Regions from separate parts of the Cytobacillus sp. EB106-05-05-XG126 genome, predicted to be linked through region 1. Evidence: riboswitches for the same ligand, from Rfam matches in the RefSeq annotation. Region 1 holds a riboswitch; the other holds the start of a gene.

Region 1 (4,234 bases):
AAAATCAGCAGACTGCCTTTGTGATGATCACCGGGACGGAGAAGGAGCTGCTGGCGGATAAAAATAAGTTCACAAACTGGAAGATTCAGATTGCGAAACAAATAGACGATCAGAAAGATACACTTGCAGAGTTGGAAAAAACAGAAACAGCGCTGCGCCGTATTATAAAAGAAATCGACCGATTCCTTTCCCATGAACTTGCCATTGATATCGAAAAAGTACTTCTTCATGAAAAGGAAGCCCTGCTTTCGAGGGAAACGGAATTGCAGGCTATCATCGTGCAGGAGGAAAAAGAAAAAGAGCTGCAGCTAGGACTTAGAGAACAGCTGGAAAAGACGAAGAAAAAGATTGAAAAGCTATCTAAAGATGCGGAATACTTAACGGAATTTGACCGTGAAAAGTCAATGCATCAGGAAAATAAACGGGTAAAGCAGGAAAAAGAGAAACAAAAGGAAGTTTTCGAAAAGCTGCAGAATGAACTGGGAAACGAGCTTCAGACCATCACTGACCTTCAGGAAAAGTGGAGCCAGACCTATCTGGAATGGAAGCTGTCAGCCGAGCAAAATATTAAGAAGATCGGCTTCTTTATAGACGGTGCTGCTTTTCCAGCCGCTGAGAAAGCAGAAGCTTCTGAGGAGGTTCCGCGATTATCACCCTATATTTTAGAAGAAATCAATGGCAGCATTGAGGAGCTTAAACAGCTGCAAAAATCAAAAGAAGAACAAGCCAGTGAACTGCTCGCGATTCAGGCGACAAGAGAATCCGAACAAAAGCAGCAAAGGAAGCTGGAGAAAAAACTTCATGCTCTTAATGAAGAGTGGAAGGACGCTTCTGTACCGGATGAACCAATAAGTATTTTGGAAAATATGGTACAGGCAGCTGCAAAGGAAACAAAGGCAGCAGAAAAGGAAGAGCGTGAGCAGGAAAAGACCGTAACCATTGCTGAAACCTCCTTAAAGCATGGAATGGATCAGCGTAAAAAATCCTCAAAAAAAGTGGCCAAGCATGATCAAAAGCCTGAAGAATGGGAAGAGCTTGATCTGGAAGTGAAGACGATCGAAATTACTGACCAGACCAAACAGACAAATGCAGAAATAAAGAAAACGGAAGAACGCAAAAAAGAGGCAGAACAAAGCATAACTGAGTTTGAAAAAGATCAATTGCATTTATCCGTCATTCTTAAAGAGGAAGCGGCCGCATTTACAGATGAAGACATAGAGAAAATTAAGAATCAAGGAAAGCAAAGCACCCTATCCTGGAGTGAAAAACATCAGGCTATTCAGGATGAAGGGCAAGAGAAGCATGCGAAGATTGAACAATCACTAAGAAATTTAAAGCTTGCTATTGAAGGCAAGGATTGGGAAATCCGCTTTAAGAATGAAGTCTTAACTACGCTTGATCATATGGATACAAGGCATTATGCGCATATTCAAAGTGTCGTCCAAAACATGAAGCGCTTTTCTCAGAGCGGTCTGGAGCAGCTGGAGCGCGACAAAGAACGGGCGGAAAAGGCGCAAAACTTCTGGGCAAGCAGGGCAAGCATGAAGGTAATGAGCATTTCAGAGGCAATTCGCTCGATGATTGCGAAAATGAAGCTTAAGAATGAAAGGGGTTCTTTTCCGCTCGTCCAGCTTAAAGAAGATATCCTGCCTAAAAAAGCGGAAGATGTCGAACCTTTACTGAAACAGCATTTCGTTTCAGCCATTAATAAAATTACGAAGCGATTTGAGATGATTGATGATAATAATCCGGTGCTTGATCAGGAAATCAAACAGCTTATCAGTGATGAGCAAATTTTATTTGTTTCCCTCAGAAATCGCTATCCGGAGCTCCTGGTTTATAACATGCGTACAGACAATGCATTCATGTACGGTAAACCGCAGCGTGAGCATTATTCGACCTGGCAGACGATCAACCAGGGTTCGAAGAAGAAATCTGATGGAAGCGGCGGTCAAAAGCTATCTGCCCGCATGGTTATGATGATGATGCTTCTTTCGGTCAAGAGTGAAACCGATCAAAGCTGGGTTCCGCTAGTCTGTGATAATCCTTTCGGCCAAGCTGCTTCTGCCCATGTGCTTGATCCTATTTTCGCTGTAGCCCATAAGCTGAAGTTCCAATTCATCGTCGTCACTCCGCCTGAATTGGTAAAAACAGAAATCAGCCAGAGATTCGAAGCGTACTATAAATTGGACTTCATCCGTGAAAAGGGGAAAGAAATTGTGTCGGATACGATTGTTCCGGCTTTTAGGATTTATCAGGGGGAGGAAGCTGTTCATTAAAAATTTGAAATAGATTAAAAGAGTTAAAGTATTGCCATTTGGCAGAAACTATGCAATACTTGGTTGAAAATATAAATTTTATACAAATTCTTATCCAGAGAGGTGGAGGGACTGGCCCTGCGAAGCCTCAGCAACCCCTGATTATGTCAGGAAGGTGCTAATTCCAACAGAGTTGACGCTCTGGGAGATAAGAGGTCGTTTTGATAAGTAAAGGCCTCTTATAAAGAGGCCTTTTTTTGATGCTCTTTTATAATTTGAGCTTGGTTTAGATTAGAACGAAGAAAGAGGAGGAATGGCAAAATGGAAAACGGCGTTATACAGGTACCGGAAGCATATTCGAGGATATTACAGGAATCAGATGTGCTCGGCTTCGGGCAGTCATGTGATATAAAAACAGGATTTTTACTGAAGGGGCTGGCAGCCTCTAAATCTGGAGGAAGCTTTTTGGAGCTGGGAACAGGTACGGGAGCGTCTGCTTCATGGATCATGGATGGGATGGATGAAGGCAGTAAGCTTACCACCGTTGACATAGATCCGACAGTGCAATCGATCGCGAGAAAGTACCTCGGGAATGACAGCAGAATTACATTTTGCTGTGAGGACGGAGCAGCTTTTATTCAAAACCTGTCGGAAGGGTTCGATTTTATTTTTGCAGATACATGGCCGGGGAAATTCGAGCTTCTGGACAAAACCCTGGATCATTTAAATATCGGCGGTTTTTATGTGATTCATGATGTGTTTCCGCAGCAGAAATTGCCTGAAGAATTTCGGATCAAAGCAACTAAACTTCTAAAAACTCTGCAGGACAGACCTGACCTGGACATAACAGAATTGGATTGGTCTACTGGGCTGATACTGGCAGTTAAGACAGCGGTTTGACAGATGAAATATGAGGGGGAGTTCCATGGACAACATTAAAAATCAGGTTAAAAATGTATTGCATGAAGGTGAAAACATTATTGAATGTTTAAGCTGTTCATTAGTTGCACATTACTGTTTAGCACCGCAGGCAGGCTTATTTGCAGCAACGAACAAAAGACTGCTATTCTATGGAATCCCGGTATCAGAAACAAACAATGAATTAGTTGAAGAATTTGCGTATAGCCATATAACTTCCATTGAAGAAAAAAGGGGGATCACCGGGAAACATATTCATATGTACTATAAGCAAGACTTGTACAAATTCCAGCAAATCCAGGGGATGAATTTGTTTGATTTTATGGTGGCTGTTAAGGAAAAGATGAGCCTGTTTACCACTTCACTAAAAGAGCGTTATCCTGTAAGATAAGAGCTCTTTTAGTTGAATATTTGACTTAGTCTAAAGGCTAAGATAACTTTTCCATGCATTAGCGATTAATTGGACTCCTCTCTCAATCTCGTCCATTGAGGGGGCGCCATATCCAATCATCACTTGATTGTTTGGCTTGTGAAGATGATACATATGTAAAACAGCATCGATTTCAACTCCCGCCGACTTTGCCAGTTCAATTGCTTTAGATTCATTCAATCCTTCTGGTAATGTCACGATGATATGCAAACCTGCTGTATCTCCAATTATGTCAAAGTTTTCTCCTAGATGCTTTGCCAGGCTATCTATTAAACAGCTCCTTTTAGCTCTATATAAAGTTCTCATTTTTGCGATATGGGATAAATAAAATCCTTTTTCCATAAACTTTGCAGCAGCTCTCTGATCGATTCTTGAAACAGCAGACTTTTGATAAGCATTAAATTTTTCAAAGTCCTGCTTCAGGGCTGCTGGCATAACCATATAGCTGATCCGAAGTGATGGCAGCAATGTTTTTGAAAAGGTGCCGAAGTACAGTACCCGCCCGGCTGAATCGAGATGGGATAAAGCTGGGATTGGTGCCCCTTTGTAGCGAAATTCAGAATCATAGTCATCCTCGATAATGTATGCTTCCTGTTTGATTGCCCAATTTAATAGCTCAATCCTTCTG
Region 2 (4,234 bases), on a different contig from region 1:
ACGGCTCTTTGTCTTAGAAAACATACCCTATAATACTACCACTAATCATTTATAATTAGCACGTGGATTATAAAAAAAATATGTGCGGAAAATTAAGCCATTATCCGAAGTTTAAACGATAACATATAATTATAAACGACTAAAGAGCATAAAGACCGAAAAGTGAATTATCACCCTATATGTATAAAGACGCAAAAAAATAAGCGGGAGTTACATAGTAAATGCAACTCCCACTTTTAAATTTATTATTCAGCTTCAGAACGAAGAATTTCTGCCTTGTCAGTACGCTCCCAAGGAAGGTCAACATCTGTACGTCCGAAATGTCCGTAAGCAGCTGTCTGCTTGTAAATTGGGCGGCGAAGGCCAAGCATGTTAATAATTCCTGCAGGGCGAAGATCAAAATGCTTTCTTACTAAATCAACTAATACATCTTCATCCACTTTACCGGTTCCAAATGTATCAACAGAAATTGAAACAGGCTGTGCCACACCGATTGCATAAGCAAGCTGAACTTCCACTTTTTCTGCCAAACCGGCTGCTACAATGTTCTTCGCAACATAACGTGCGGCATATGCAGCAGAGCGGTCAACCTTCGTAGGATCCTTGCCGGAGAAAGCGCCGCCGCCATGGCGTGCATATCCGCCGTAGGTATCAACAATGATTTTGCGTCCAGTCAGACCAGCATCCCCTTGAGGTCCGCCGATAACAAAACGTCCAGTCGGGTTGATGAAGTACTTTGTATTCTCATCGATTAGTTCTTTTGGAACAACCGGGTTAATAACATGTTCCTTCAGGTTGCGCTGGATTTGCTCCAGGCTGATTTCAGGGTGATGCTGAGTAGAAATAACGATTGTGTCAATTCGGACAGGCTTGTCATTTTCATCATACTCAACCGTTACCTGAGTTTTTCCATCCGGACGAAGGTAAGGAAGGATCTCTTCTTTACGAACTTCAGTCAGGCGGCGGGAAAGTTTATGTGCCAAAGAAATCGGAAGAGGCATAAGCTCCTTCGTTTCGTTGCAGGCAAAACCGAACATTAAGCCCTGGTCTCCTGCACCGATTGCTTCGATTTCCTGATCGCTCATTTGCCCTTCGCGTGCTTCAAGTGCCTGGTCAACACCCATTGCGATATCTGCAGACTGCTCATCAATGGAAGTTAAAACTGCACATGTTTCTGAATCGAAACCATATTTAGCACGGGTATAACCGATTTCTTTTACCGTTTCACGAACGATTTTTGGAATATCTACGTATGTAGATGTTGTGATTTCACCTGCAACTAATACAAGTCCAGTTGTTACAGAAGTCTCTGCAGCAACACGGGCATTCGCATCTTTAGCTAAAATCGCATCTAAGATTGCATCAGAAATTTGGTCACAGATTTTATCCGGATGACCTTCAGTAACTGATTCAGAAGTAAACAAACGACGTTTTGTTGACATCTGGCTTCCTCCTTATAAATAGAAAATTGAGCGAGAAATAAGAAATGGGGAAGCGGAAAAATAATTTTTCCCTGTCATTTCATGGATCTCTGTTTGATACGGAACTCATTCCCTTAGTAGTATGAAATAAACATGGAGTTTTTATTAGAAAAATAGACAGCGCCGGCAAGAATGCCAGGTATCCATGATTCATAAGCATGCCAAAAACTCACATAAATAGTACATTCCAAAAGCCGTTCATCCCATTGCCTGTGCAAAATAAAAAACCTTCTCATTAGTGAAAAGGTTGAAAGCAAATCGATTCGCGCCTTTCACTCTTATCGTTCAAGGAATTACGTCCTTGCGTCAGGTTAGCACCTTTGCTGATTATTGCCTTTAGCAGGTTGCTGGGTTTCATAGGGCCTGTCCCTCCACCAGCTCGGGATAAGAGAGTATCCGTTCAAGGTTGAATCATACCGTATTTTATCGAACCATGTCAACAGATTTTGATTATTTTTCACCGTTAAATTTCGGCTTAAAAATGTAAGCTTCCCCCTTACAGAGAACAGCTTCCATCGTCACACTTTTTCTTTAGAAATTTTTGCCTGTTTTTCGCAATCCATTTGTATACCGGATCACCGAGAATTGCAGTGAATGGTACATATAAAAAGATGCTGATGAAAAAGGATGCAGGAAAGAGGAACAGCAGTCTCCTTACCGCATAGTACCCCTTTATCACGCTGCCGGAGGGGGTAATAATATGAAGCTCCCTCCGCAAATCGTGTCTGGAAAATGAGATAGACCCAGGCTCTTTTTCATATTCCTGCAGGGAAATCCACTCCACTTTATTCAGCCAATCGAGTTTTTTAAGGATTCTCTTTGTTTCCTTGCATAAAGAGCATGTTCCATCATATAGGGCAATTGTCTTCATTTTAGATCAGTCCCATGGTAAAATTAACACTTTCTTCTATAATAGCATATATCGGTTATAAGGCGATTAAAGTGGATTACTTGTCCAATTGTGACAATTTAATAACAGAGACAAAAAAGTTTCGTAATAGTATAGACTAATCATTTCAATGTGTTATACTAATTTCGAGATGTAATCACTTTCATAAAAAAATCGGGAAAAAGGAAGGTATTCATCAGATGAACTCTGTAAGCATATCAAACGAATTGAGTGAATTATTAAATGGCAGCAACATTCAAGTGCAATTATCCGTTCCTCAGCTTGTGGAAAAAGTTTTAAACCGCAATGAAGGGTCCCTTACTTCCACTGGGGCTGTACGCGCTACCACAGGAAAGTATACAGGGCGTTCCCCTAAAGATAAATACATTGTTGAAGAAGCATCAAATAAAGATAAAATGGACTGGGGCAGCGTAAACCAGCCAATCTCTGAAGAAGCATTCTCTAATCTTTATAATAAAGTAATCAATTACTTAAAAGAAAAAGAAGAAGTATTTGTTTTCAAAGGCTTCGCAGGTGCTGATAAAAAACACCGCATGCCTATCCAGGTGATCAATGAATATGCCTGGCATAACCTTTTTGCACACCAGTTATTCATTCGCCCGGCAGAAGACGAGCTATTGGATCATCAAGCAGAGTTCACAGTCATTTCTGCTCCAAATTTCAAAGCAGACCCTGCTGTTGACGGCACAAAGTCCGAAACATTCATTATCATTTCATTCGAGCGCCGCACTGTTTTAATTGGCGGAACAGAATATGCAGGAGAAATGAAAAAGTCAATCTTCTCTGTTATGAACTATATGCTTCCTGAAAACGGAATCCTTCCGATGCACTGTTCAGCAAACGTTGGACGTGAAGGTGATGTGGCTTTATTCTTTGGCTTATCCGGAACTGGAAAAACAACTTTATCTGCAGATCCGAACCGCAAGCTGATCGGTGATGACGAGCATGGCTGGTCTGCGAATGGAGTCTTCAATATTGAGGGCGGATGCTACGCGAAATGCATCAACTTATCCCGTGAAAAAGAACCGCAAATTTTTGATGCAATCCGCTTTGGAGCTGTGCTGGAAAATGTGGTGGTAAACAGCGAAACCCGGGTTGCAGATTACGATGACAGCACTTTAACTGAAAATACACGTGCGGCATACCAGCTTCAGGCCATCGATAATATCGTTGACCCAAGCATTGCCGGACACCCTAATACAATCGTATTCTTAACAGCTGACGCATTTGGCGTATTGCCTCCAATCTCTAAACTGTCAAAAGAGCAGGCAATGTACCATTTCTTAAGCGGCTATACATCCAAGCTTGCAGGAACTGAGCGCGGCATTACATCACCGCAGGCAACGTTCTCTACATGCTTTGGATCACCTTTCCTTCCGCTTCCTGCAAATCGTTATGCTGAAATGCTTGGCGAGAAAATCGATGAGCATAACGCAAAAGTCTTCCTTGTAAACACAGGATGGACTGGCGGAGAGTATGGAGTCGGCGAACGCATGAAGCTTGCCTACACCCGTGCTATGGTGGAAGCAGCACTCGAAGGCGAACTAAACAACGTAGAAACAATCAAGGATGAAATTTTCGGTCTGGAAATTCCTCAGCACGTGACAGGAGTGCCTGATGAAGTTCTTCAGCCAAACAAAACATGGGCAGATCAGGCTGCGTATGAAGCGAAAGCAAAAGAGCTTGCTGCTAAATTCCGTGAAAACTTCAAGAAGTTTACAAGCGTTTCTTCTGACATTGAAGAAAAAGGCGGACCAATCGCATAATAGAGAAAGAATTGCCGTTTGTGCGGCAATTCTTTTTTTTTTGAGTTTGCAGAAACACATTGAACAAAAAAACGCCG

What was found. A riboswitch is a leader RNA that binds a small molecule or an ion and turns the genes downstream of it on or off. The one in region 1 is predicted to bind S-adenosylmethionine.
Region 2: linked by a shared signal. The riboswitch ahead of metK (methionine adenosyltransferase) and the one ahead of AC3WTL_RS06995 (O-methyltransferase) in region 1 are both predicted to bind S-adenosylmethionine.

The regions. Positions count from the first base shown of each region.
Region 1 covers NZ_JBYTDU010000001.1:1,405,282-1,409,515, reverse strand. The annotation lists gene AC3WTL_RS07000 (coiled-coil domain-containing protein) at 1-2,279, shown strand, start outside; SAM riboswitch class I at 2,367-2,473, shown strand; gene AC3WTL_RS06995 (O-methyltransferase) at 2,580-3,158, shown strand; gene AC3WTL_RS06990 (PH domain-containing protein) at 3,184-3,567, shown strand; gene pdxR (MocR-like pyridoxine biosynthesis transcription factor PdxR) at 3,598-4,234, opposite strand, start outside.
Region 2 covers NZ_JBYTDU010000002.1:9,494-13,727, reverse strand. The annotation lists gene metK (methionine adenosyltransferase) at 246-1,442, opposite strand; SAM riboswitch class I at 1,757-1,872, opposite strand; gene AC3WTL_RS10585 (thiol-disulfide oxidoreductase DCC family protein) at 1,978-2,352, opposite strand; gene pckA (phosphoenolpyruvate carboxykinase (ATP)) at 2,571-4,157, shown strand.